4 regions of the Paraburkholderia sp. BR10936 genome follow, and region 2 is predicted to be linked to each of the others. Evidence: riboswitches for the same ligand, from Rfam matches in the RefSeq annotation. Region 2 holds a riboswitch; each other region holds the start of a gene.
What was found. A riboswitch is a leader RNA that binds a small molecule or an ion and turns the genes downstream of it on or off. The one in region 2 is predicted to bind cobalamin.
Positions count from the first base shown of each region.

Region 1: linked by a shared signal. The riboswitch ahead of cobG (precorrin-3B synthase) and the one ahead of AB4Y36_RS12845 (TonB-dependent receptor) in region 2 are both predicted to bind cobalamin.
Region 3: linked by a shared signal. The riboswitch ahead of cobW (cobalamin biosynthesis protein CobW) and the one ahead of AB4Y36_RS12845 (TonB-dependent receptor) in region 2 are both predicted to bind cobalamin.
Region 4: linked by a shared signal. The riboswitch ahead of AB4Y36_RS20905 (CbtB domain-containing protein) and the one ahead of AB4Y36_RS12845 (TonB-dependent receptor) in region 2 are both predicted to bind cobalamin.

Region 1 covers NZ_JBFRCM010000023.1:50,247-55,989, forward strand. Annotated here, with positions in the region: gene cobJ (precorrin-3B C(17)-methyltransferase) at 1-87, opposite strand, end outside; gene AB4Y36_RS34610 (precorrin-2 C(20)-methyltransferase) at 75-806, opposite strand; gene AB4Y36_RS34615 (precorrin-8X methylmutase) at 807-1,433, opposite strand; gene cobG (precorrin-3B synthase) at 1,426-2,823, opposite strand; cobalamin riboswitch at 2,919-3,106, opposite strand; gene cbiE (precorrin-6y C5,15-methyltransferase (decarboxylating) subunit CbiE) at 3,225-4,451, shown strand; gene AB4Y36_RS34630 (cobalt-precorrin-6A reductase) at 4,448-5,191, shown strand; gene cobM (precorrin-4 C(11)-methyltransferase) at 5,188-5,743, shown strand, end outside.
Region 2 covers NZ_JBFRCM010000005.1:130,085-135,827, reverse strand. Annotated here, with positions in the region: gene AB4Y36_RS12855 (helix-turn-helix domain-containing protein) at 6-1,226, shown strand; gene AB4Y36_RS12850 (glutamine cyclotransferase) at 1,262-1,903, shown strand; gene AB4Y36_RS12845 (TonB-dependent receptor) at 1,961-3,901, opposite strand; cobalamin riboswitch at 4,004-4,186, opposite strand; cobalamin riboswitch at 4,277-4,411, shown strand; gene AB4Y36_RS12840 (porin) at 4,468-5,562, shown strand; gene AB4Y36_RS12835 (phosphatase PAP2 family protein) at 5,620-5,743, opposite strand, start outside.
Region 3 covers NZ_JBFRCM010000023.1:35,813-41,555, forward strand. Annotated here, with positions in the region: gene bluB (5,6-dimethylbenzimidazole synthase) at 1-413, opposite strand, end outside; gene AB4Y36_RS34560 (cobyrinate a,c-diamide synthase) at 397-1,707, opposite strand; gene cobO (cob(I)yrinic acid a,c-diamide adenosyltransferase) at 1,712-2,314, opposite strand; gene AB4Y36_RS34570 (cobalamin biosynthesis protein) at 2,314-2,805, opposite strand; cobalamin riboswitch at 2,948-3,216, shown strand; gene cobW (cobalamin biosynthesis protein CobW) at 3,430-4,521, shown strand; gene cobN (cobaltochelatase subunit CobN) at 4,549-5,743, shown strand, end outside.
Region 4 covers NZ_JBFRCM010000010.1:1,672-7,414, forward strand. Annotated here, with positions in the region: gene AB4Y36_RS20885 (lysylphosphatidylglycerol synthase domain-containing protein) at 1-432, shown strand, start outside; gene AB4Y36_RS20890 (hypothetical protein) at 511-1,092, shown strand; gene AB4Y36_RS20895 (patatin-like phospholipase family protein) at 1,136-2,173, shown strand; gene AB4Y36_RS20900 (histidine phosphatase family protein) at 2,242-2,871, opposite strand; cobalamin riboswitch at 2,916-3,061, shown strand; gene AB4Y36_RS20905 (CbtB domain-containing protein) at 3,101-3,319, shown strand; gene AB4Y36_RS20910 (CbtA family protein) at 3,333-4,085, shown strand; gene AB4Y36_RS20915 (ABC transporter permease) at 4,403-5,092, shown strand; gene AB4Y36_RS20920 (ABC transporter permease) at 5,106-5,743, shown strand, end outside.

The DNA of each region.
Region 1 (5,743 bases), on a different contig from region 2:
GCCTGGGTAAAGCGTCTGCACGCGCCGCGCCGTGGCGAGCGCGCCGGGCCCGAGAATGACGATGGCGGGCGGCGTCACGACTGCCATTTCACCCCCGGCACGACGAGCAGCGAGAAGTACGGCGAAGCCATCGGATCGACGTCGTCGAGCGGGACGATGCGCTGGTTCGCCATGGTTGCGCGCTCGACATACAGCGCGCGATGCGCGAGGTCCAGTTCGCCCAGCACGCGGCGCACCTTGTCGAAATTGCGGCCCAGCTTCATGATCACGGCGGCATCCGCGTCGGCCAGGCGCCGGCGCAATTCGTCCTCGGGCAGCACGCCCGAGAGTACGGCGAGGCTCTGGTTGCGGTAGACGAGCGGCACGCCCAGCACCGCCGCGCCGCCCAGCATCGAGCACACGCCCGGCACGACTTCGGCCTCGTAGTGTGCGGCGAGCCGGTCGTGCAGATACATGTACGAGCCGTAGAAGAACGGATCGCCTTCGCAGATCACGGCCACGTCGCGTCCGGCGTCGAGATGGCGCGAAAGCGTTTGCGCCGCGCCGTCGTAGAAGTCGGCGATGATCGCTTCGTACGAGAGCGGCGGTTCGAGCGCTTCGGTCGTCACGGGGTACACGAGCGGCAGGCGTTCCTGCTCCGCTTCGAGATGGGCCTCGACGATGCCGAACGCATTGCCTTTCTTGCCCTTCGCGACGAAATACGCGACCACGGGCGCGGCCTTGAGCAGGCGCAGCGCCTTGAGCGTGAGCAGTTCGGGGTCGCCGGGGCCGACGCCAATGCCGTGCAGACGTCCTTTGCGGATCATTTATTCGGTCTCCGAAGCGAGTGCGTTGATGGCGGCGGCGGCCATCGCGCTGCCGCCGCGACGGCCGTGCACGACGACGAAGGGTACGCCGTGGCTTTCGGCTGCAAGCTGCGCCTTGGACTCGGCCGCGCCGACGAAGCCGACGGGAAAGCCGAGGATGAGCGCGGGGCGCGGAGCACCGGCGGCAATCATGTCGAGCAGATAAAAGAGTGCGGTGGGCGCATTGCCGATCGCTACGACGCTGCCTGCGAGATGCGGCCGCCACAGTTCGAGCGCGACTGCCGAGCGCGTGTTGCCGATCTCGCGCGCGAGATCCGGTACGGCGGGATCGTCGAGCGTGCAGATCACGGCGTTGTTCGCCGGCAAGCGCGCGCGCGTCACGCCATAAGCGACCATTTTCGCGTCGCAGAGAATCGGCGCGCCGCCCGCGAGCGCGTTGCGGCCCGCTGTGCCCGCGCCTGCGGAAAATGCGAGGTCGGCGGCCACATCCACCATGCCGGATGCGTGAATCACGCGCACGGCAAGTTTTTCGAGGTCGGCGGGAATGCGCGAGAGGTCGGCTTCGGCGCGGATCGTCGCGAACGACTCGCGATAGATCGCCTGGCCGTCGCGAATGTAATCAGACATCTTGGTTACTCCGGGGCCGCTGCGCGAGTGCAAGCGCAGCGGCTTCGATCGTCAGGTTGCGCGCGATGAGTTGGCCAAAGCGCTGGACGAAGCCGCTTTGCGTGTCGTCGCGCTGGTACAGGTCGTAGTGGTCCGGGGTGCTGGCGAGCAACGTGAACGGCGCGCAATGCGCGGCCGCGCAGGAGCGCTCGCAGCCGCTCAGGTGGGCTTCGGCGTCGGGCGGCAGCATTGCGGCGAGGCGCTGTGCGTCTGCCTTCGTGTCCGCGCGGCTTTTTGCACATCCCGTCGAGCCCGTGCACGCGACGAGGCGCGCGAGCGGGTCGGCGCGGGAGGCGATGAGACCGAGCGCGTCCAGGCGTTCGAGCGCGACGGGCATGGCGTGCGCGGGCACATTCGGCAGCAGGACGCCTTGCCAGGGCGTCACGCGCAATGTCGCGTCGCCCGAGTCTTCCGCGAGCGCGGCAAGTGCGCGCAGCGTTGGCGCGTCGATACGGCCGAGAGCGGGCTGCGCGCCCACGTAGCCGCTGCCGTCGGCGTGCAGCGCGTGTGCGCCGAGGCGCAAGCCGGCGGGGCTCGCCGCGCGGCGCCAAGCGGGCAGCGTGGCGTCGTCACGCGTCAACGTGAAGTCGCCATGCTGTTGCGCGCGCTGTAGCAGCGAGTCGAGCGAATGAGTGGCGAGGACGTCGCGCATGCGTGTGGCGTCCGCGCCCGCGAGATCGAGGAACGCATGCAACAGCGCGCGCATCGATGCGCAAACGTCTTCGGCCGCGAGCGTGCCGACTGGCTGCGCCGTGGGGCGACCTGCGAGGCCCACCGCGAAGCGCACCGTTGCGCCATAAGGCAGCGCGGCGAGCCAGATGTCGTGCGGATGCTCGAGCATCGCCACACGTTCACCGCCGTCGAGTTGCAACGCGAACTTGGGCGAGAGTGCGGCGAAGCGTGGCTCGCGCTGCATCATGTCGATGAGCGCGGCGGCGAGTTCCGTCGTGTCCCACAACGCGTCAGGGTCGAGGCCCGTGAGCGGGCTCAGCATCACGTTGCGCAATTCGTCGGCGGCGCATGCACGCTCGACCGGGCTCGCGGCGTCGATGCCGGCAGGTCCGAGGCCTGCGTCGATCAGCGCGGCGCTCAATGCCGCTTCTTCGCCGGCGCGCACGCCGCGAATCTGCACGTTCGCGCGATTGGTCAGTTCGAGTACGCCGTTCGCGTGCGTCGACGCTGCGTCGGCGAGGGCCCGCGCACGCGCGGCGCTCAGCGCGCCGCCAGGCAGGCGGATGCGGCACAGGCCGCCGTCGCGCGCCGCGACCACGCGCAGGAGCCCCGGGCACGCCGAGGGGCGGAGCACGGCCAATGCGGCAGCGGGCGAGACAGGCTTCGTTTCGTGTTTCAAGGCATTACCGGGTAAGCATCACGCTGGAGCGGCGCGTTGCCCGCACGGCAGGCGGGAAACGGCAGCGGTATCGGTACACCCCGTCCGATATGGGTTCGCGCGAACAGTCGGCCGGCAGGTCTCCTGGCTCGCAGGTCGTGAACCGCATCGGCCTTCCCGGTAAAACCAGTGGCTCGGGTGGATGCGGTCTCGCTGCTCACAGTCGCGGGGCGGCCACAGCTTGCTGTGTTCCCTGATTGCGATCCGGAGTTAGCGCTTCAGCGCTTACTCCGGTCCCATGCAAAACTGCCTTAAAGGCGCCGGCGGACACGGTATTATGCCCGTTTTCACGCGTGCTCCGCCCCACAATAGGGCTGCGGGCCCGTGGCGGTGTAGAGAAACAGGCAACGGCGGGAGAGCGAATGCAGGGCAAGCAGGTATGGCTGACGGTGGTGGGCATCGGCGACGATGGATACGCGGGGCTCGGGCGCGACGCGCGGCGCGCGCTGTTCGACGCGGCCATCGTGACGGGTGGCGAACGCCATCTGGCGATGTTGCCCTCGCGCGTGCGTGCACGGCGCGAAGCGTGGCCGCAGCCGTTTAGCGTCGAGGCGCTGCTTGCGTACCGCGAGTCGAATCAGTCCGTATGCGTGCTCGCGAGCGGCGACCCCATGCTGTTCGGCGTGGGCGCGACACTCGCGCGCCGCGTGGTGTCCGGTGAAATGCGCGTGCTGCCCGCGCCTTCATCGCTCTCGCTCGCGGCGGCGCGCAAGGGGTGGGCGCTGCAAGATACGGCGATGGTCTCGCTCGTCGGTCGTCCGCTCGATGCGCTGCGCCGCCATCTCTACGCGCGCTCGCGCGTGCTCGCGTTGAGCGCGGATGGGCGCACGCCCGCGGCGCTTGCCGCGTTGCTCGCCGAAGCGGGCTTCGGCGCCACGCGTCTTGCCGTGTTCGAGCATCTGGGCGGCCCGCTCGAACGCCGCATAGAAGGCCGCGCCGATGCGTGGCACGTTGAAGAAGCCGCGGCGCTCAATCTGGTCGCGTTCGAATGCGAAAGCGATAGTGCGCAGACGCCCGCGCGCGGCTGGACGCTCACGCCAGGGCTTCCCGACGACGCCTACCGACACGACGGTCAGATTACGAAGCGCGACGTGCGCGCGCTCACGCTCGCGCGCCTCGCGCCGACGCCCGGCGCGTTGCTGTGGGACGTGGGCGCGGGCAGCGGCTCGATCGGCATCGAATGGATGCGTTCGCACGCCGCTTGCCGCGCGATCGCGATCGAGGCGAACGCCGAGCGTCAACGCTTCATCGAGCACAATCGCGCGGCGTTGGGCGTGCCGGGTTTGCAACTCGTTGCGGGCCGCGCGCCCGACGCGCTCGCAGGGCTCGCCGCGCCAGACGCGGTCTTTATCGGCGGCGGCGTGACCGTACCCGGCGTGCTGGACGCGTGCTGGGCGGCGCTCGCGAGCGGCGGCCGACTCGTCGCGAACGCGGTGACGTTGCAGAGCGAAGCGGCACTCGTGGCATGGCGCGCGCAGCACGGCGGCACGCTCACGCGCGTCGGCATCGGCGAGGCGCAGCCGCTGGGCGGCTTCGACACCTGGCGTCCGGCCTTGCCCGTCACGCTTTACGAGGCCGTCAAGCCATGACGGCGCGCATCCTGCTGCTCGGCGGCACCGGCGATGCGCTGGCGATCGCGCGCACGCTCGGCCCGCAGCACGTGTACTCGCTCGCGGGCCTTGGCCGCGTGCCCGCCGATCTCGCCTGCGCGGTGCGGGTGGGCGGCTTTGGCGGAGCCGAAGGGCTCGCGCGCTTTCTCGCGGACGAAAACATCACACTGGTTTTCGACGCCACGCATCCCTATGCCGCGCAGATCAGCGCCAACGCGGCGCGTGCGTGCGAAGCGGCGCACGTGCCGTACTGGGCGCTGCGGCGTGCGCCGTGGCAGCCGCAGCCCGGCGACGACTGGCGCATGGTGAGCGGCTGGGCCGGCGTGGTCGAAGCGGTCATGCCGTTCGCGCGCCCGCTCTTCACGCTCGGGCGCGAGCCGCTTGCGCATCTGAACGAGGTGCCGGAGCATCAGCACTGGACGGTCCGTTGCCTCGAAGCGCATCCTGGCCACGCCCGTGCGCGCATCATCGACGCGCGCGGGCCGTTCACGGCCGTTGGCGAGCGCACGCTCTTTACCGAAGCGCGCATCGACGTCGTGGTCAGCAAGAACAGCGGCGGCGCGGCGACCGAAGCGAAACTCGCCGTCGCGCGCGAAAAGGGCTTGCCCGTGGTGATGATGCAGCGCCCGCCGCTGCCCGACGCGCAATGTGAGTTCACATCAGCGCAAGAAGCAATCGACGCGCTCGCGAACCCTATTCAGCGGAGTTTCCACGCATGACCGTTTTCTTCATCGGCGCGGGGCCGGGCGATCCTGAACTGATCACCGTGAAAGGCCAGCGCCTCGTGCGCAATTGCCCCGTCATTCTCTACGCGGGCTCGCTCGTGCCGCCCGCCGTGCTGGAGGGCCACCGCGCGCACAAGGTGGTGGACACGGCGCCGCTCACGCTCGACGAGATCGTCGCGTTGCTCGAAAACGCGCATGCCCAGGGCTTCGACGTGGCGCGCGTGCATTCGGGCGACCCGTCGCTCTATGGCGCGATCGGCGAGCAGATCCGGCGGTTGCGTATGCTCGGTATTCCTTATGAAGTCGTGCCCGGCGTGACCGCGACCGCTGCGTGCGCGGCGGCGCTCGGCAGCGAACTCACGCTGCCCGGCATTTCGCAGACGCTCATTCTCACGCGCTACGCCACCAAAACGTCGATGCCCGAAGGCGAGCAGTTAGGCGACCTCGCGCGTCACCGAGCGACGCTCGCGATTCACCTGGGCGTGCGCCATATCGCGCGCATCGTCGAGGAATTGCTGCCGCACTACGGCGAAGATTGCCCGGTCG
Region 2 (5,743 bases):
TGACCATGGATTCGCTGATCACGGCTGCCGCGCGCGCGCTCGCGGCCGGTGATCCGCTCGGCGCGCTGAACCGGGTCGCGTTGCGCGACGACGCCCCCGCGCTCGCGCTGCGCGGCATCGCCATGGCGCAGCTCGGCGACTTCGCGCGCGCCAAAGCGCTGCTGCGCAGCGCGGCGCGCGGCTTCGGCGCGCGCGAGGCCGTCGCTCGCGCGCGCTGCGTCGTCGCCGAGGCCGAAATCGCGCTCGCTTCGCGCGAGCTCGGCTGGCCGACCGATACGCTCGCTGCGGCGCGGCAAACGCTCGAAGCCCATGGCGACCGCCTCAATGCCGCGCACGCGCGCTACCTGGAAATTCGCCGTTTGCTGCTGATCGGCCGGCTCGACGAGGCTGGGGGCATGCTTTCCGAAGTCGATCCCGCGCCGTTGCCGCCCGCTTTGCGCGCGGCGCATGAGCTGATCGCCGCCGGCATTGCCATGCGGCGCATTCAAACGCAAGCGGCGCGGCAAGCGCTCCGCGCGGCCGCGCGCGCCGCGCGTGAGGCGGGCATCGCGGCGCTGAGCGCCGAGATCGAGAGCGCAGCGCTGCTGTTGACCTCACCGGCGGCGCGCCTCATCGCGCGCGGTGAAGAGCGGGTGTTGCTGCTGGAAGACGTCGAGGCGCTGCTCGCCTCGAAGGCCCTCGTCGTGGACGCGTGCCGCTACGTCGCGCGCGAGGGGCCAACCGTCATCGAACTCGCAAGACGGCCAGTGCTGTTCGTGCTCGCCCGCGCGCTTGCGCAGGCGTGGCCCGCCGACGTGCCGCGCGATGCGCTCATCGCCCGCGCCTTTCGCACGAAGCACGCCGACGAAACGCACCGCGCCCGCTTGCGCGTGGAAATCGGCCGCTTGCGCACGCTGATGCGCGACGTGGCCGAGATCGGCGCGACCCAGCAGGGCTTCGCGCTGGCGCCGCGCCACGCGAGCGAAGTGGTGGTGCTGGCGCGGCCCGTGGAAGAAAAGCACGCCGCCGTGCTGGCTTTTCTCGCCGATGGGCAATCGTGGTCGAGTTCGGCGCTGGCGCTCGCGCTCGGCGCGAGCCAGCGCACCGTGCAGCGCGCGCTCGATTCGCTCGCGGCGGCGGACAAGGTGCAGTCGTTCGGCTACGGCCGCGCGCGCCGCTGGACCACGCCGCCCGTCCCCGGATTCGCGACGACCTTGTTACTCCCCGCCCCGCTGCCAGGCGATTAGGATGAACGCCTGTCCCTTCATTCAACGAGGAAACCATGAAACGAACGACTGCCGAAATCGTCCGTGAGTACGGCCCTTTTCCCGGCATCGAGAAGGTGGGCGGGGTCACGTACGACGGCAAACAGGTGTGGTTCGCCGTCGGCGAGCGCATCGCGTCGCTCGATCCGCAGAGCGGCGAGACGCAGCGCTCGATCGACATCGCGGCGCACGCGGGCACGGCTTTCGACGGGCGGCATCTGTTTCAGATCGCCGAGGATCGCATTCACAAGATCGACCCTGAAACGGGCCGCGTGCTCGCGACGATTCCCGCGCCCGGAGGCGGCGGCGACTCGGGGCTCGCGTGGGCGGACGGCACGCTCTGGGTCGGGGTGTATCGAGAGCGCAAGATCCATCAGGTCGATCCGCAGACGGGCGCGATCCTGCGCACGCTCGAATCGAGCCGCTTCGTCACGGGCGTGACGTGGGTGGACGGTGAACTGTGGCACGGCACCTGGGAAGGCGACGAGAGCGATTTGCGGCGTATCGATCCGGGCACGGGCGAAGTGCTGGAACAGCTCGACATGCCGCCCGGCACCGCCGTTTCGGGGCTGGAGTCCGATGGCGGCGAGCAGTTTTTCTGCGGCGGCGGGAACAGTGGGAAGATTCGCGCGGTGCGGCGTCCGAAGCGCGAGGGCTAGGCGAGCGGGTGCGCAAGAAACTTATGAGCACCCGCTCGAGCGCAACGCTCAGAACGCTCAGAACGTATAGGTCACCTTGCCAAACGCCGTGCGCCCCAGCGTGTTGTACCCGTAGGCGGTCACGTACTGCCGGTTGAACACGTTCGCCAGCGTGGCCGATAGCGCGAGATGCGCATTGACCTTGTACGACGCGCGCAGGCTCACCGTAGTCCATGAAGGCAGGTAGATCGTGTTGAGCTGGTCGTCGAACGTCGAGCCGTTATACAGCAGCGAAACGCCGGTACTGAGCGCGTGGAGCTGGAACTCGTCCCATGTGTGATCCACGCTCAGGCTCACCGTCTGGCGCGGGCGGCGATTGAGCCAGGTCTGGTCGGTCACGTCCTGCGGATTCAGAATCCCCACCGTAAGGCTCACCGGCGTGTACTGGCCGAGCGTGCCCTTGTACGAGAGGTCGAGACCCTGAATGTGCGCGCGGCCCACGTTCACGGGCAGGAAGGTCTGCGAGTTGTACGTGATGAGATCGTGCACGCGCGTGTCGTACACGGCCGCCGTGAACGTGCCGATCGACGTGGTGGCATCGAGCGCGGCTTCGACCGAGTCGCTGCGCTCGGGCAGCAGGTTGGGATTCGAGTAGCCCGGATAGTAGAGGTCGTTGAACGTCGGCAGGCGGAACGCATTGCCGTACGAAACGCGCGCCGTGTAGACCGGCGTGATGGCCCACGAGAGCGCGACGTTGCCCGTATTCACCGATTGCCCCTGCACGATTTCGTGCCGCCCCGCCAGAAACAGCGTGACGGGTCCGAGCGTGGACGACTGATGCATCGACACGGCCGAATCGTTGCGCGCGGGCAGCCCGCCCGGCACGTCCACGGGCAGGAACGCCAGCTCGCGGGTGTAGTCGTAGGCGAGCTTGGTCTCGCCGTCGAGCGGCATGCCGAAGAGCGTATGGCCTCTTTCCTGATGCGTGATCGAGGTGGAGGTGGAAAAGCGCGTCGAGTCGATCTCGTCGGAGGGGATCGTCGGGTCGTTCGAATAGAGGAACTGACGGTCCGTCGCGTAGCCCACCGACTGGTCGAACTGCGTGGTCGGCGTGATGTCGAGGTGGAACGCGAGACCGGTCGTGAGCTGCGTGTCGCGCTGCCGGTCGTTGCCTCCCGCGTTGTCGTAGGAGAGCTCGGAGCGGTGGTAGAGCGCGAAGGTCGAGATCGACCAGTTGTCGTGCGCGTAGCCAAGGCGCGCGTCGAGGTTCTGCGCGTGGTATGGATTGCGGCCGTCTTCGTGGCCGTAGGCCCCGGGCTGCGTCGCGTCGATGCCCGCCGTGTTGTAGTCGTGCAGGCCCAGCGAGTAGGTGAGGCCGCTCAGTGCGGAAAGCGGCCCTGTCGATGGGATTGTGCCCGAGGTGCGCACCTGCGTGTCGAAGGTCTTGTTCGAGCCGCCGCCGAACGAGACGGTGGTCTGGTTCGGCTGGTTCGACGCATGGCGCGTGAAGAGCTGCACGACGCCGCCCATGGCATCCGCGCCGAACGAGGCGGCCGCGGGGCCCGAGATCACCTCGACCCGGTCGAACGAGGCAGTCGCAAGATCGGCCCATTCGGCCGTGCCCGTGGTGACGGAGCCTATGCGTATGCCGTCGATGAACACGGCCACCTGGTCGGCCGACGAGCCGCGAATGCTCACCCCCGTGTACGACCCCGGGCCGCCGGTCTGCGAGACGGTGACACCCGGCAGCGTGGCGAGCGCCTGCGCGATGCTGGGGTCGACGGGGGACACGCGCTCGAGGTCCTGGCGCGTAAGCACCTGGGTGGTTGCATAGCGCTGGTCGAACGATTGTGGCAGATGCTGCGCGTCGCCCACGACGAGGATATTGGGCAGCGTGGTGTCGCCGCCGGCTTGCTGCGGCGCCTGGGCGGACGATGCATTGGCGGCGTCGGCGGCATGCGCGGTTTGCCACGCCCAGGCGAGCGCGGCGGAAGTCAATACGAATTGGCGAAACTTCATGATGCGGTGGCTGGAAACAGCTCCTGAAATACGGGCTGTCCGTGCAACGGGCGATCGCCACGCGGGCGGTGCTTGCGCATTGGGGATCCCCGCCCGCTGCGGCTGCTGGACTCGGTTGATGGCAGGTCTCCTGGCTCGCGGGTCGACATCCGCAGCCGGCCTTCCCGGTTTCCCAGTGGCCTTCTCTGGCATGGACTCGCCGCTTACAGTTGCGGGGGCAGCCGCAGTCTTGCACTGCGTTCCCTTTTGATCCCGTCGCCGGGAACCATCAGGGCGCAAGGGTAAGGGCCGCGCATTCGGTGCGTCAACCTTTGACGAGCGTCGTGTGGCAAAAACACCCGGTTTGGCTGCTCCCGCAACTTACGCTATCCTTGCGGCTGTTTTTCGCGCGTAGGCGCTGCACAAGCGAAACGCAGCAGGGAAGCCGGTGAGAATCCGGCGCGGTCGCGCCACTGTGACCGGCTGTCAATCGAGCCAGAAGTCAGACCTCGCTACGTCCTCGCCGCATCGAGCGGGGGCGGACGGCGCTCGTCCACGCAATCCCACCTACACAAACAAGACGACTCATGAACAAGAACATTCTCGCCGTCCTGGGTGGGACGGCATTGGCATTCACCGGCGCTGGCGCCTCGGCGCAGCAGGTCACGTTGTACGGTGAGATGGACGCGAGCGTCGACTATGTCAGCGACGTTGGCGGCCGCACCCAATATCGTGCAGGCTCGGGTCTTGTCGACGGCAGCTTCTGGGGCCTGCAGGGCACTGAGGACCTCGGCGGCGGCAACGCCGCGATCTTTCGCCTCGAGCGCGGCTTCTCGGCCACCTCTGGCGAAGCCTTCAACGACCATCCGATCTACGTTGGTCTGCAATCCGAACGACTCGGCACGATCACGCTAGGCCGCCAGTACGACACGATGCACGACTACTTCGCCCCGTTCACGCTAACGGGCGGCGCGGGCGGCACGGCATTCGCGCATCCGTTCGACAACGACAACGCCAACAATTCGTGGCTCGCCTCGAACGCCGTGAAGTACGCGAGCGCAACGTACGGTGGTTTCAGCGCCGGCGCGATGTACGCGTTTTCGAACGAGGCGGGGCGCTTCGCGCAAAATCGCGCTTACGGCTTCGGCGTCCATTACGAAGGCGGCCCGTTCAGCGCAGGCGTGGCGTGGATGCACATCAACGGACGCGGCGCCTCTTCGGTGGGTGCGTACGATACATCGGTGCTGCCGGGTGCGGGCCTCGTGCCGACCGAGGTCGCGGTGCAGCGCGAAGACACCATCGGCGCGGGCATGAGCTACGCGCTGGGAGACGTCACGCTTGGCGCGGCCTGGTCGCGTTCCATTCATACCGGTGTCAGCGAGGCCGACGGCGGCGCGCCCTTGCCTTCGATCGCATTCAGCAATTACGAAGTGAATGCGCTATGGCAGGTGACGCCAGCGTTCTCGCTCGCGGGCATGTATGCCTATACGGGCGCGACCTCCGCGCATTGGCATCAAGGCGCGCTGCAGGCCGGCTATCAACTGTCCAAACGCACGGACGTTTATACCGAGGCGATCTATCAGCGCGCGTCGTCCGGTGCGCTTGCGATGATCAACACCTGCGACCCGTCGGGCGGCCGCAACCAGGTGCTCGTGGCCGCGGGCATCCGGCATCGCTTCTGATGCGTAAAAAAGGCCCCGAACCGTTGCGATTCGGGGCCTTTATACTGCGTGGCTACGTCACGAAGCCGAGAGCTTCACCGAAACGCCGGTCGAAGAATAAACCGGCGTGGCCTTGAAGCCATCGACCGTGACGGTCGCGAATTTCACCGATGCGCCGTTGCCGTCGATCACGTCGATCGTG
Region 3 (5,743 bases), on a different contig from region 2:
TTCTGGATCGCGCACGCCACGGAGGCGAGGTCCATCTCGGGCAGCGTGCGGCGGCCGAAGACGTGGGTTTCGCGGCGGTCCATCAGCGCGACCACGAGCACCTCGGCGCAATCGCGCATGCCCTCCACCTTGAGCTTCATGAACTCGTCGCGGCGTTTGCCCAGCGCATCGGCGGTTGCAATGCGCTCACGCTCGACCGTCGCGTGCAACTGCTCGCGCACCGAATGGTCCGTGATGCGCACGATCCGCCACGGCTGCATGAAGCCCACGCTCGGCGCGTGATGCGCGGCGTCGAGCAGGCGCGCGAGTGTCGCGGGATCGATCGGGCCCGGTGCGAAGTGCCGCATGTCGCGGCGCTCGTAAATCGCGCGGTAGACCGCCGCGCGTTCGGCTTCGTCAAAGGGCTGTGCCATGGAAGAGTGCGGCCGCGAAAGCCGGGTTGGAGGGCCAGTAAGCGTGCATATAGGTGGCCGCGATCGAGCCGTGCCGGTACAGCGCCTCGCCGGGCGCGCCGGTCTGTGCGTGGTGTGCCGTGAGCGCGGGCGCCAGCGGCGTGGCGACGCGCGAATAGTGAAACGTGTGGCCGCGTAGCGCGCCATGCGCGCCGTCGAGCTGCTGCATGCCGAGCGCCGCGAAACGCTTTTGCATGACCGCCTCGCCGGGAAGCAGGCCGAGCATCGGCGTGCGCGTGCCTTCCACGTCGGTCAGTGCATCGAGCAGATAGAGCATGCCGCCACATTCAGCGACGAGCGGCTTTCCCGCGGATACATGCGCGCGCAACGAATTCGCGGTCTGCGTATTGTGCGCGAGCGTCGAGGCATGTAGCTCGGGATAGCCGCCTGGCAGAAAGATCGCGTCGGCGCCGGCGGGCGCGAGTTCGTTTGCGAGCGGCGAGAAGTAACTTACAGTCGCACCCAGCATCTCGAGTAACGCGATGTTCTCAGGATAGAGAAACGAGAACGCAGCGTCGCGCGCAATGGCGACATGACGGCCTTCGAGCCGGCGTGCAATCGTTTCGTCGTGCGAAGGATCGGCGAATGCCACCGCAGGCGGCAATTCGGCGAGCGCGGTTTGCGCGAGCGCGTCGGCGGCGCGTTCGATGCGCGCGTCGAGGTCGTCGATCTCAGCGGCCTGATGCAGGCCGAGATGGCGATCGGGCAGCGCCATCGTTGCTTCGCTCGCAACGTGCCCGAGCCAGCGCACATCGGCGGGCAATGCCTCCTGCAGCATCTGCGCGTGACGCGCCGAGCCCACGCGGTTGGCCAGCACGCCGTGAAAGGGCACTTCCGGCCGAAAATGCGCGAGACCGAACGCGATCGCGCCGAAGGTCTGCGCCATCGACTTCGCGCTGACGATGGCGGCCACCGGCACGCCAAACTCGGTCGCGAGATCGGCGCTGCTCGGCGTGCCGTCGAACAGGCCCATCACGCCTTCGATAAGGATCAGGTCGGCGTCGCGCGCGGCCTGCGCGAGCAGGGCGCGGCACGCTTCTTTACCCACCATCCACAGGTCGAGCGAGAGCACGGGCGCGCCGCTCGCGCGTGCGAGGATCATCGGGTCGAGAAAATCCGGCCCGGTCTTGAAGACGCGCACGCGTCGGCCCGCGCGCCGGTGCAGTCGCGCGAGGCCAGCCGTGAGCGTGGTCTTGCCCTGGCCCGAAGCGGGCGCGCTGATGAAGAGCGCGGGGCAGGCAATCGTTGCGCTCATGCGCTTAAAACTCCACGCCCTTTTGCGCCTTCACGCCTTGCTCGCGATACGGATGCTTCACGAGGCGCATTTCCGTGACGAGGTCGGCCGCTTCGATCAGCGCGTCGGGCGCATGGCGGCCCGTCACGACCACGTGCACGTGCGGCGCGCGCGAGGCGATCACACCGAGCACTTCGTCGAGCGGCAGGTACTCGTATTTGAGCACCGTGTTGAGTTCGTCGAGGATCACCATGGCGTACTCGCCGCTCTCGATCATGCGCTTCGCTTCGTCCCAGCCCTTGCGCGCGGTGGCGATGTCGCCGTCGCGATTCTGCGTGTTCCAGGTGTAGCCGTCGCCCATCGTCACGAAATCGCAGTGAGCAACGCTGCCGAGGAAATCGCGTTCGGCCGTGTGCAGCGCGCCCTTGATGAACTGCACGACGCCTAGCTTCATGCCGTGGCCGAGCATGCGCACGGCCATGCCGAACGCGGCCGTGCTCTTGCCCTTGCCGTTGCCGGTGTTGACGATCAACAGGCCCTTTTCGTGCGTCGCGGCGGCCTGCTTCTTCTCGTGGCCCTCGCGGCGGCGTTGCGTCATGCGTTGGTGCGATTCGGGATCGGTTTTCATCATCGGGATTGGATTGGTTGCGGCGCTTTCGCGTCCGCATTTGCGTCGTTTGGCAGAAAGGCTGCGATTGCGACCGTCACGCCGTCGAGCGCCAGCTTGCCGCGCACGAGCGGAGCGCCGCCCGCCGCCAGACGCGCGCAGGGTTCGCACACGCCGCCTACGCCGAACTGCGTTTGCGCGGCTGCGGAGGGCGGCGCCAGTATCGGTGTCGCGGCGAGTTGCTCCCGCGTGTACGTCTGAAGCGGCAGCGCATGTGCCGCGCAAAACGCCTGCAAGCCGGGTTCGCCGGCTTTTGCATCGAGCGTCGCCACGGCCGTTACGCTGTCGAGAGGCCACGCGCCGAGCGCGGCGCGCACCGCGGCTTCGACCTGCGCGAGCGTCACGCCGCGCCGGCAGCCGATGCCGAGCGCAAGCGGCGGCACGCGCTGCGCGGGTTCCGGCGTGGCTTCGAATGAGGCTGCGCCCGAGGCGCGATTTTCGGCAGGATTCACGGCGAGGGCGTCGATCGAAGGCGTGACCGCAGGGGCAAAACGAGCAAAAGCGTCGCGTTCCGGCGGGCGCCGGATGCGCGCTACGATAGCACACGCTTTTGCGGCTTCCCACGCCTTCCTTGACGCACGGGCCCCCCGCGCCTACACTCGCACGCACTCTGGTGCTCGCGCGCGATTCATAATGCGCGCGCAGTTAAACGGGAATCAGGGAGCCATCCCGCCTCGGGCGTGGCCAACCTGAACTGCACCCGCAACGGTACAACGAGCGCGGCGTTCGCACGAATGCCGCAAACCGCTTCCATGCTTTACGCAGTCCACGCCACTGTGCAAGCCGGCCGCAAGGCCGCTCGCGCGGGAAGGCGAAGCGGTGTTTCGTCAGTCCGGATACCGGCCAGATACGTGGGATTCGCGCTGCGGGGATGCGGTGCCGGGTCCGTGATTTTCATGCGTCAGCCGGGCGAGGCCCGGGTGCGTTTCTGGTCGTTCGTCCCCTGCAGGTTGTTGAATCGTTGCGCGTGACAGCGTCTCCATGGATACGCGCGTGTGCGCAACACGGCACCCGCACGAACGGCAGGCGCGACGCACCATGCCCCTCGATACGGCCTGGCGCCGAAGGAGCACTTCATGCAAATGCGCAAGATTCCAGTCACGATCGTGACGGGCTTTCTCGGCAGCGGTAAGACCACGTTGCTGCGTCACATTCTCCAGCACGCGGGCGGCCTGCGCGTCGCGGTCATCGTCAACGAATTCGGCGAACTCGGTATCGACGGCGAGATTCTGCGCGGTTGCGGCATTGGCTGCGACGAAAACGGCAACGAAACGGAAGGCCAGCTCTACGAACTCGCGAACGGCTGCCTTTGCTGCACCGTGCAGGAAGAGTTCTTCCCCGTGATGGAGAAACTGCTCGAACGCCGCGGCGATGTCGATCACGTGCTGATCGAAACTTCGGGCCTCGCGCTGCCCAAGCCGCTCGTGCAGGCGTTCAACTGGCCGTCGATCCGCAACGCGTTCACCGTCGATGCGGTCGTGACCGTGGTGGACGGCCCCGCCGCCGCGAGCGGGCAGTTCGCCGAAAATCCGCAGGCCGTGGACGCGCAGCGCCGCGCCGACCCGAACCTCGATCACGAGTCGCCGCTGCACGAGCTGTTCGAAGACCAGCTTTCGGCGGCCGACCTCGTCATTCTCAACAAGACCGATCTGCTGGACGTTGCGGGCCAGGACGCGCTCATCGCCGAACTGCGCGAAGAGCTGCCGCCGCAGGTGAAGATCGTGCGCGCGCAGCACGGCAAGCTCGATCTGCATACGCTGCTCGGGCTCGAGGCGGCCTCCGAGGAGAGCATTCATCTGCGGCACGACCATCACGGTTCCGCCGACGATCCCGATCATCATCATGACGAGTTCGATTCGGTTGTGGTGTCGGGCAATGCGGCTTCGCGCGAGACTGTGATCGAGGCGCTGCAGCAACTCGTCGATGCGCACACGATCTATCGCGTGAAGGGTTTTGCCGCGTTGCCGGGCGCGCCCATGCGCCTCGTGATTCAAGGCGTGGGCCGTCGCTTCGACAGCTATTTCGACCGCCGCTGGAACGCGCAGGAAAGCGCGGCGCAGCCGCTTGCGAGCCGCTTCGTGCTGATCGGAGAGGATCTCGATGGCGCGACGCTGCAAGCGGCCTTCGATGTCGCACTGGCGAATGTGCAGACCGCGGGCGCGAAGTGATCGCACCCAGCTAGACGAGGCCGTCCCATGCATTTGCTGCGCACTACGCCTGGCGGCTTCGTCGACGACACGCAGGGCGTTATCCGGATCGACCAGCAGCCCGCCGAGATCGTCGTGCTCAGTTCGGCGGACACGACGCTCGCGCTGCTGGCGAGCGTCGTGCCGCGCCTGCCCGCAGGTTTTCCGAGCGTGCGGCTTGCGAACGTCACCTATTTGCGCCAGCCCGCGTCGGTGGACTTCTACGTCGATGATGTCTTGCAGCACGCGCGCGTGGTGGTGGTCGATCATCTGGGCGGTGAAACGTACTGGCCATATGGCATCGAGCAGGTCGTCTCGCTAGCCGAGCGCCGCGGGCAACTGCTCGCGATGTTTTCGGGCGACTTGCAGGAAGACCCCAATCTCATCGCGAAGAGCCGCGCCGAGCCCGAGTTTTGCCGCTTGCTGTGGCGTTATCTGCGCGAAGGCGGCGCGGCCAACGCCGAATCGTTCCTGCGTGCGCTCGCGTGGCGCGCATTCGACTGGGGCAGCGAGCCTGCGCCGCCCATTGCGTTGCCCGCCGCTGCGCTCTATTGCCCGCAGCGCGACGTCGCGACCATCGACGAATGGCGCGTGCGCTGGCAACCTGGCGCGCCGGTCGTCGCGCTGCTGTTTTACAAGGCGCATCTGCAGGCGGCGAACACCGCCGCTTTCGATGCCCTCATCGACGCGCTGCTCGCGCGCGGCCTGAACCCGCTGCCGCTTGCGATCACGTCGCTCAAGGACACTTTGAGCCGCGACGTGCTTGATCAACTGGCGGCCGAGCACGACGTCTCGCTCGTGCTGAATACCACGGCCTTCGCGGCTTCGTCGCTCGACGACCCCGAACCGATCGCGCTCGCCGGCGACGCGCCCGTGCTCCAGGTGATCCTGAGCGGCGGCAATCGCGAAGACTGGGTGAAGGACAATCACGGCCTGAATTCGCGTGACATCGCCATGCATATCGCGCTGCCCGAAGTGGACGGCCGCGTGATTACGCGTGCGATCAGCTTCAAGGGCCTCGCATACCACTGCAAAGAGACGCAGGTCGATGTCGTGCGCTATCAGCCCGATGCCGAGCGCGTGGCGTTCGTCGCCGAACTGGCGCGCCGGTGGTGCCGTCTGCGCAGCCTGCCGAACGCGGAGAAGAAACTCGCGCTCGTGCTCGCGAACTATCCGATGAGCGAAGGGCGCATTGGCAACGGTG
Region 4 (5,743 bases), on a different contig from region 2:
TTCTGGCAGCTCGCCGGCTACATGCTCGGCGCGTTCGAGACGTGGTGGGCGCTCGCGCTGCTCGGCCATCCGGTGACGGTGGGCGATGCACTCGCCATCGAAGCCATCACCCAGGCCGTGCGTCATGCCGCCTTCATGGTGCCCGCCGGGCTCGGCGTGCAGGAAGTCGCCGTGGTGCTGCTCGCGCAGCTGTTTGGCGTGAGCCAGGACGTGGCGTTCTCGCTCGCGCTCGTCAAGCGCATGCGCGAAGTGGTGTTCGGCGTGCTCGCGCTGCTCTCGTGGCAGGCTGCGGAAATCGTTCGCACGCGTCGCACCATGCGCCACGGCGCGCAGGCCGCCGCGCAGACTGCTGACGCGCTGCCCGCCGCGGCGAGCGCGTCCGCACGCGCGCCGACCCCGAAGCGGGACTCGCAGCACGATCAGGTCCATTGACGGTACATTGTGGGCATGTCGATGCGCGCCGGATCGGCGCGCGTAGACGCAAGTCCATGTTGATGCGTTAGCAAGGACATGAAGCCCACGTTTTCACTCACGCGTTCGCTCGCGCTCGCGTGCGCCGCCACGGCGGCGTTCACGCTTTCCGGCTGCGACGATCGCCAGTTCGATGCCATGCTCGATACCATCCGGCAGGGATTCAAGGCGTTCTTCGATTCCGTGAAGCCCGACGCGCTGCTGCTCAAGGGCCTCACTCCCGGCGTTTCCACGCTCGAGCAGGTGCGCGAGCAAATGGGCAAGCCCGAGACCGAGCGCGTGTTCGACGACGGCTCGCGCCGCCTCGAATATCCGCGCGGCCCGCAGGGCCTCAAGACCTGGATGGTCGACATCGGTCCGAACGGGCGGCTCGTGGCCATTACTCAGGCGCTTACTGCGGAAAACTTCGCGAAGATCCGCGTCGGCATGAGTGAGGACGAGGTCCGGCGATTGCTCGGTAAACCCGGGCAAGTGGCCGGCTACCGCTTGAAGAAGGAGACGGTGTGGAGCTGGAAGTGGCTGGAAGGGGGCGTGACGCCCGAAGCGTATTTCAATGTGCATTTCGGACCGGACGGGCGGGTCACGACGACCTCGCGCTCGGACGTGATCCGCGGTCGCTGACTGCGTTGACTCAGTCGACCCAGGGCCACGCAAGGAGGCGCGCATGATGAACCGGCGACGGCCCAAGCGTGTCGGACTCGTGCTCGGCGGTGGCGCTGCGCGCGGCTGGGCGCATATCGGCGCGATTCGCGCGCTCGAGGAAGCGGGCATCAAGCCCGACGTGGTATGCGGTACGTCGATTGGCGCGCTCGTCGGCGCGGTGTATGCGAACGGCGATCTCGACTGGCTTGAAGACTGGGTAGGCAAGCTGACCTGGCAGACAGTGGTGCGCCTGCTCGACTTGCGTTTTTCGGGCGGGCTGCTCGGCGGGCGCAAAGTGATCGACCTGTTTGCGCACCAGTTCAACGGCCGCTCGATCGATGACCTGAGGCTGCCGTTCACGGCGGTTGCTACCGAACTCGACACGGGACGCGAAGTCTGGCTGCGCGAAGGCGGCGTGGTGGACGCCGTGCGCGCTTCGATCGCGATTCCCGGCATCTTCACGCCGATCTGGCATGACGGCGTGTGGCTCGTGGACGGCGGACTGAGCAACCCCGTGCCGGTATCCGCCGCGCGTGCGATGCGCGCCGACACCGTGATCGCGATCGACCTCAATCACGACATTCTCAACGGCCGCGACTTGGGCGGTGCGATCGACACGATGCCGCGCGAGCTGCCCGTGGAGGCGAGCGACGCGGCGACGGCGGCATCGGCCGCCGTGGCGGCCAGCGGCGGCGCCAATGGTGCCGAAAACAGCGAAGCGGGGCCCGAACCGCTCCTGCGCCGCAATGGCAAGCGCTTTCCGCGCTGGCTGCAGCCTGCAGGCCCCGGCGCGGCTGGCGGTCCGGACGTGCGCGTGGCGCCGCCGCCTAGCACGCGTGCGCCTTCCGTGTTGAGCTCGGTGGCCCAGAGCATCGACATCATGCAGGTGCGCATTACGCGCAGCCGCCTGGCAGGCGAGCCCGCCGACGTGCTGATCCAGCCGCGCCTGGGCGGCATGGGGATTTTCGACTTTCATCGCGCCGCGCCCGCCATCGAGGAAGGGCGCGCAGCCGTGCAGTACATGATGCCGGCCATCAAGGCACAGCTGGGGCTGGACTAGAGCGCTTCTGGCTACCGATCCAGAATGCCGGCGACGGCGAGGGCAGGGCGGTAGCGCCGTTCCGGTCCTCACTTCATCGCCGCGAGCCAAACCCAGCCGTGCTCTGTGCGGCGTAGGGCCGTCACGGAAAGCGGCGCGATTTCGATCGAGCGAAACCCCGCCGACGGCGCGCCCAGCGCGTGAAGAATCGCCGCCCGGATCACGCTCGCGTGCGTGAAGGCGACCACGTTGTGCCCCGAGTCGGGCACCGCATCGAGCCAGGCGCTGACGCGCGCGCGGACATCGTCGAACGATTCGCCGCCGCCTGGCGGCCGAAAGCCCGGATCGCGCGTCCAGGCCGCAAGGGCCTCGGGCGCTTCGCGCGCGAGATCCGTCAGGCGCTGGCCTTGCCATGCACCGAAGGCGGCTTCGGCGAGCGCTTCAGCTGGCGTTGCCCCGGCGAAGCCTGCCGCGCGTGCGCTCGCGCGGGCGATCGCGGCGGGACTCGTGAGCGCACGCGTCGCCTCGCCATTGCGATTACTACCGGCCAGCCCCGCGTGCCAGCGCTCGCGCCAGGCGGCAAGCGCCTCGAGTGCGCGCGCGTCGAGCGCTGCTTCGGCGTCTTCACCCGCAACAGGCACTTCAGGCACGTGCGGGAACGTGCCCGAGCGCAGCGCAGCGTTCGCCGCATGGCTCACCAGCCAGAGTGTCGTCGACATGCTTTTCCTTATGCTTCACTACTCTTTGGCTGACATCCGGGCCGCGGCCGGCCGCCGCAGCGCGTAGAATACGGGCTCCACGACACGCGGAAGCCGGTGCAAGTCCGGCGCGGTCGCGCCACTGTAACTGGTTGCCGTCGAAAACATCGAAGCAACGGAAGTCAGACCTGCGCGTCGTGAACCACTCTTTCAACGACTAGCGGGGCGCGTAACCCCAGGAGAAGTCAGCATGTCCGAAACCTCATTCCCCTTGCAGCACGCCCCGGCCGCGCCGGCGCCCATTGCGCTGCGAGACATCCTGCCCTGGGCGATCTTCGGCGGCCTGATGCTGCTGCTGGCCCTGTACTTCGTGGGCGCCGAGCAGGGCGCCACGTCGATCTTCCCGGGCATGTACGTCCACGAGTTCGTTCACGACGGCCGCCATCTGCTCGGCTTCCCCTGCCACTGACCGGGAGCTGACCATGGTTGGCAAGTTGCTGGTGCGCGGCATGCTCGCAGGCATCGCCGCGGGACTTCTCACGTTCGGCTTCGCGAAGATCGCAGGCGAGCCCCAGGTCGATCAGGCGATCTCCTTCGAGGAGAAAGCCGACGCCGCGAAGGGCGAAGCGCCTGAGCCCGAAATCGTCAGCCGCAAGACCCAGGCGAGCGTCGGTCTCTTCACTGGCGTGATGGTCTATGGCGCGTCGATCGGCGGACTCTTTGCGCTCGTCTTCGCGTATGCCAATGGCCGCGTGGGGCGTCTTTCGCCGCGCGCGCTCTCGGCCTGGCTCGCGCTCGCGGCGTTCGTCGCGATCTACCTGGTGCCGAACATCAAGTATCCGGCGAATCCGCCCTCGGTCGGCGACCCGGAGACGATCGGCTATCGCACCGGGCTCTTTTTCCTGATGATCGCGATCTCGATCGCCGTGTCGGTGTTCTCGCTCAAGGTGCGCGCCGCTTTCGTGCCGCGCCTTGGCCTCTGGAACGCTTCGATCGTGGCGCTCGTGCTGTTCGTCGTCGTGATCGGCGCGATCCAGCTCGCGTTGCCGACGATCAACGAGGTGCCCGCCGCGTTCCCGGCCGTGCTGCTGTGGAAGTTCCGCACGGTGTCGATCGGCATGCAGTTCATTCTCTGGACCACAATCGGCCTGCTGTTCGGCGCGCTCGCCGAAAAGCTGCTCGGCGCGAACGCCCGTACCGGCAGCGCACGCGGCACGCAAACGCGCGCCGCATAAGCTCCGCCGGGGCCGGCGCGCGCACATCGCGCGCCTATCGAAAAAGCGACCCCAAACTTGCGTAAATGCCCCGCGCGCCTCGCGTGCCGGGGCATTTTTTTTCGCCTTTCAAAAGCATCGCGCCCGCGGCTGTGCGGGCCTGATCCGCACGCGCCGACGCGTCGCGCGGCAATGCTGCACTGCAATATCCGCGCCGCACGAGTTTGAGCAATCCATTTTGCACTGAGACGATCCGCGCCAGTTATCGGTTTCAGCGGCGCCCACGTGCCGCGCGAGGCCGCCCGAAACGACAAAACAACTTTGTTCCGGAGACGCGCGTGATCCTTTACGGCTTTGGCCCGGTGCTGCTCGCCGGCACGATCCAGACCATCGAACTTTCGCTCCTCTCGCTCGGCGTGGCCGTGCTGCTCGGTCTGGCTGGCGCGGCGGCCAAGCTCTCGTTCAACCGGCCGCTCGCCGCCGTGGCGACCGCGTACACGACGCTGATCCGCTCGGTGCCCGACCTCGTGCTGATGCTGCTGCTCTTCTACAGCATCCAGATCGGCGTGAACGAGGCCACCGACGCGCTCGGCATGGCGCAGATCGATATCGATCCGTTCGTGGCCGGCGTCGTCACGCTCGGCTTCATTTACGGCGCGTACTTCACCGAAACGTTCCGCGGCGCGTTTCTCGCAGTGCCGCGCGGCCAGCTCGAAGCGGGGCACGCCTACGGCATGAGCGGCGCGCGCGTGTTCGCCCGCATCCTCTTCCCGCAGATGATGCGTTTCGCGCTGCCCGGCATCGGCAACAACTGGCAGGTGCTCGTGAAGGCAACGGCGCTCGTCTCGATCATCGGTCTCGCCGATGTCGTGAAGGCCGCCCAGGACGCGGGCCGCAGCACCTTCAACCTGTTCTTCTTCCTCGTGATCGCGGCGCTCATCTACCTTGCGATCACCACGCTCTCGAACTTCGCGCTCGTCTGGCTCGAACGCCGCTATTCGGTGGGCGTGCGTCACGCGCAACTCTGAGGACAAGGCCGTCATGAACGAAATCATCCAGCAATTCGGCCGCGCGTTCCTCTACTGGGACGGCGAGCATGTCTCGGGCCTCGCGATGACGCTGTGGCTGCTCGTGATCTCCGTCGCCTTCGGGTTCGTGTGCGCGGTGCCGCTCGCCGTGGCGCGCGTCTCGAGCCGCCGCTGGCTCTCGCTGCCGGTGCGCTTCTACACCTACGTGTTTCGCGGCACGCCGCTCTACGTGCAGTTGCTGCTCATCTACACGGGCGTGTACAGTCTCGCATTCATCCGTTCGGAGCCGCTGCTCGACGCGTTCTTTCGCAGCGGCTTGAACTGCGCCGTGCCCGCGTTCGCGCTCAACACCTGTGCGTACACGACGGAGATCTTCGCGGGTGCGATTCGCGCGACCACCCACGGCGAAGTGGAAGCGGCGCGCGCCTACGGCATGAGCCCGTTCACGATGTACTGGCGCGTGATCCTGCCTTCGGCGCTGCGCCGCGCACTGCCGCTGTACAGTAACGAAGTGATCCTGATGCTGCACGCGACCACGGTGGCCTTCACCGCGACGGTGCCCGACATCCTCAAGGTCGCGCGCGACGCCAACTCGGCCACCTACCGCTCGTTCGAGTCGTTCGGCCTCGCGGCGCTGATCTACTGTGCGGT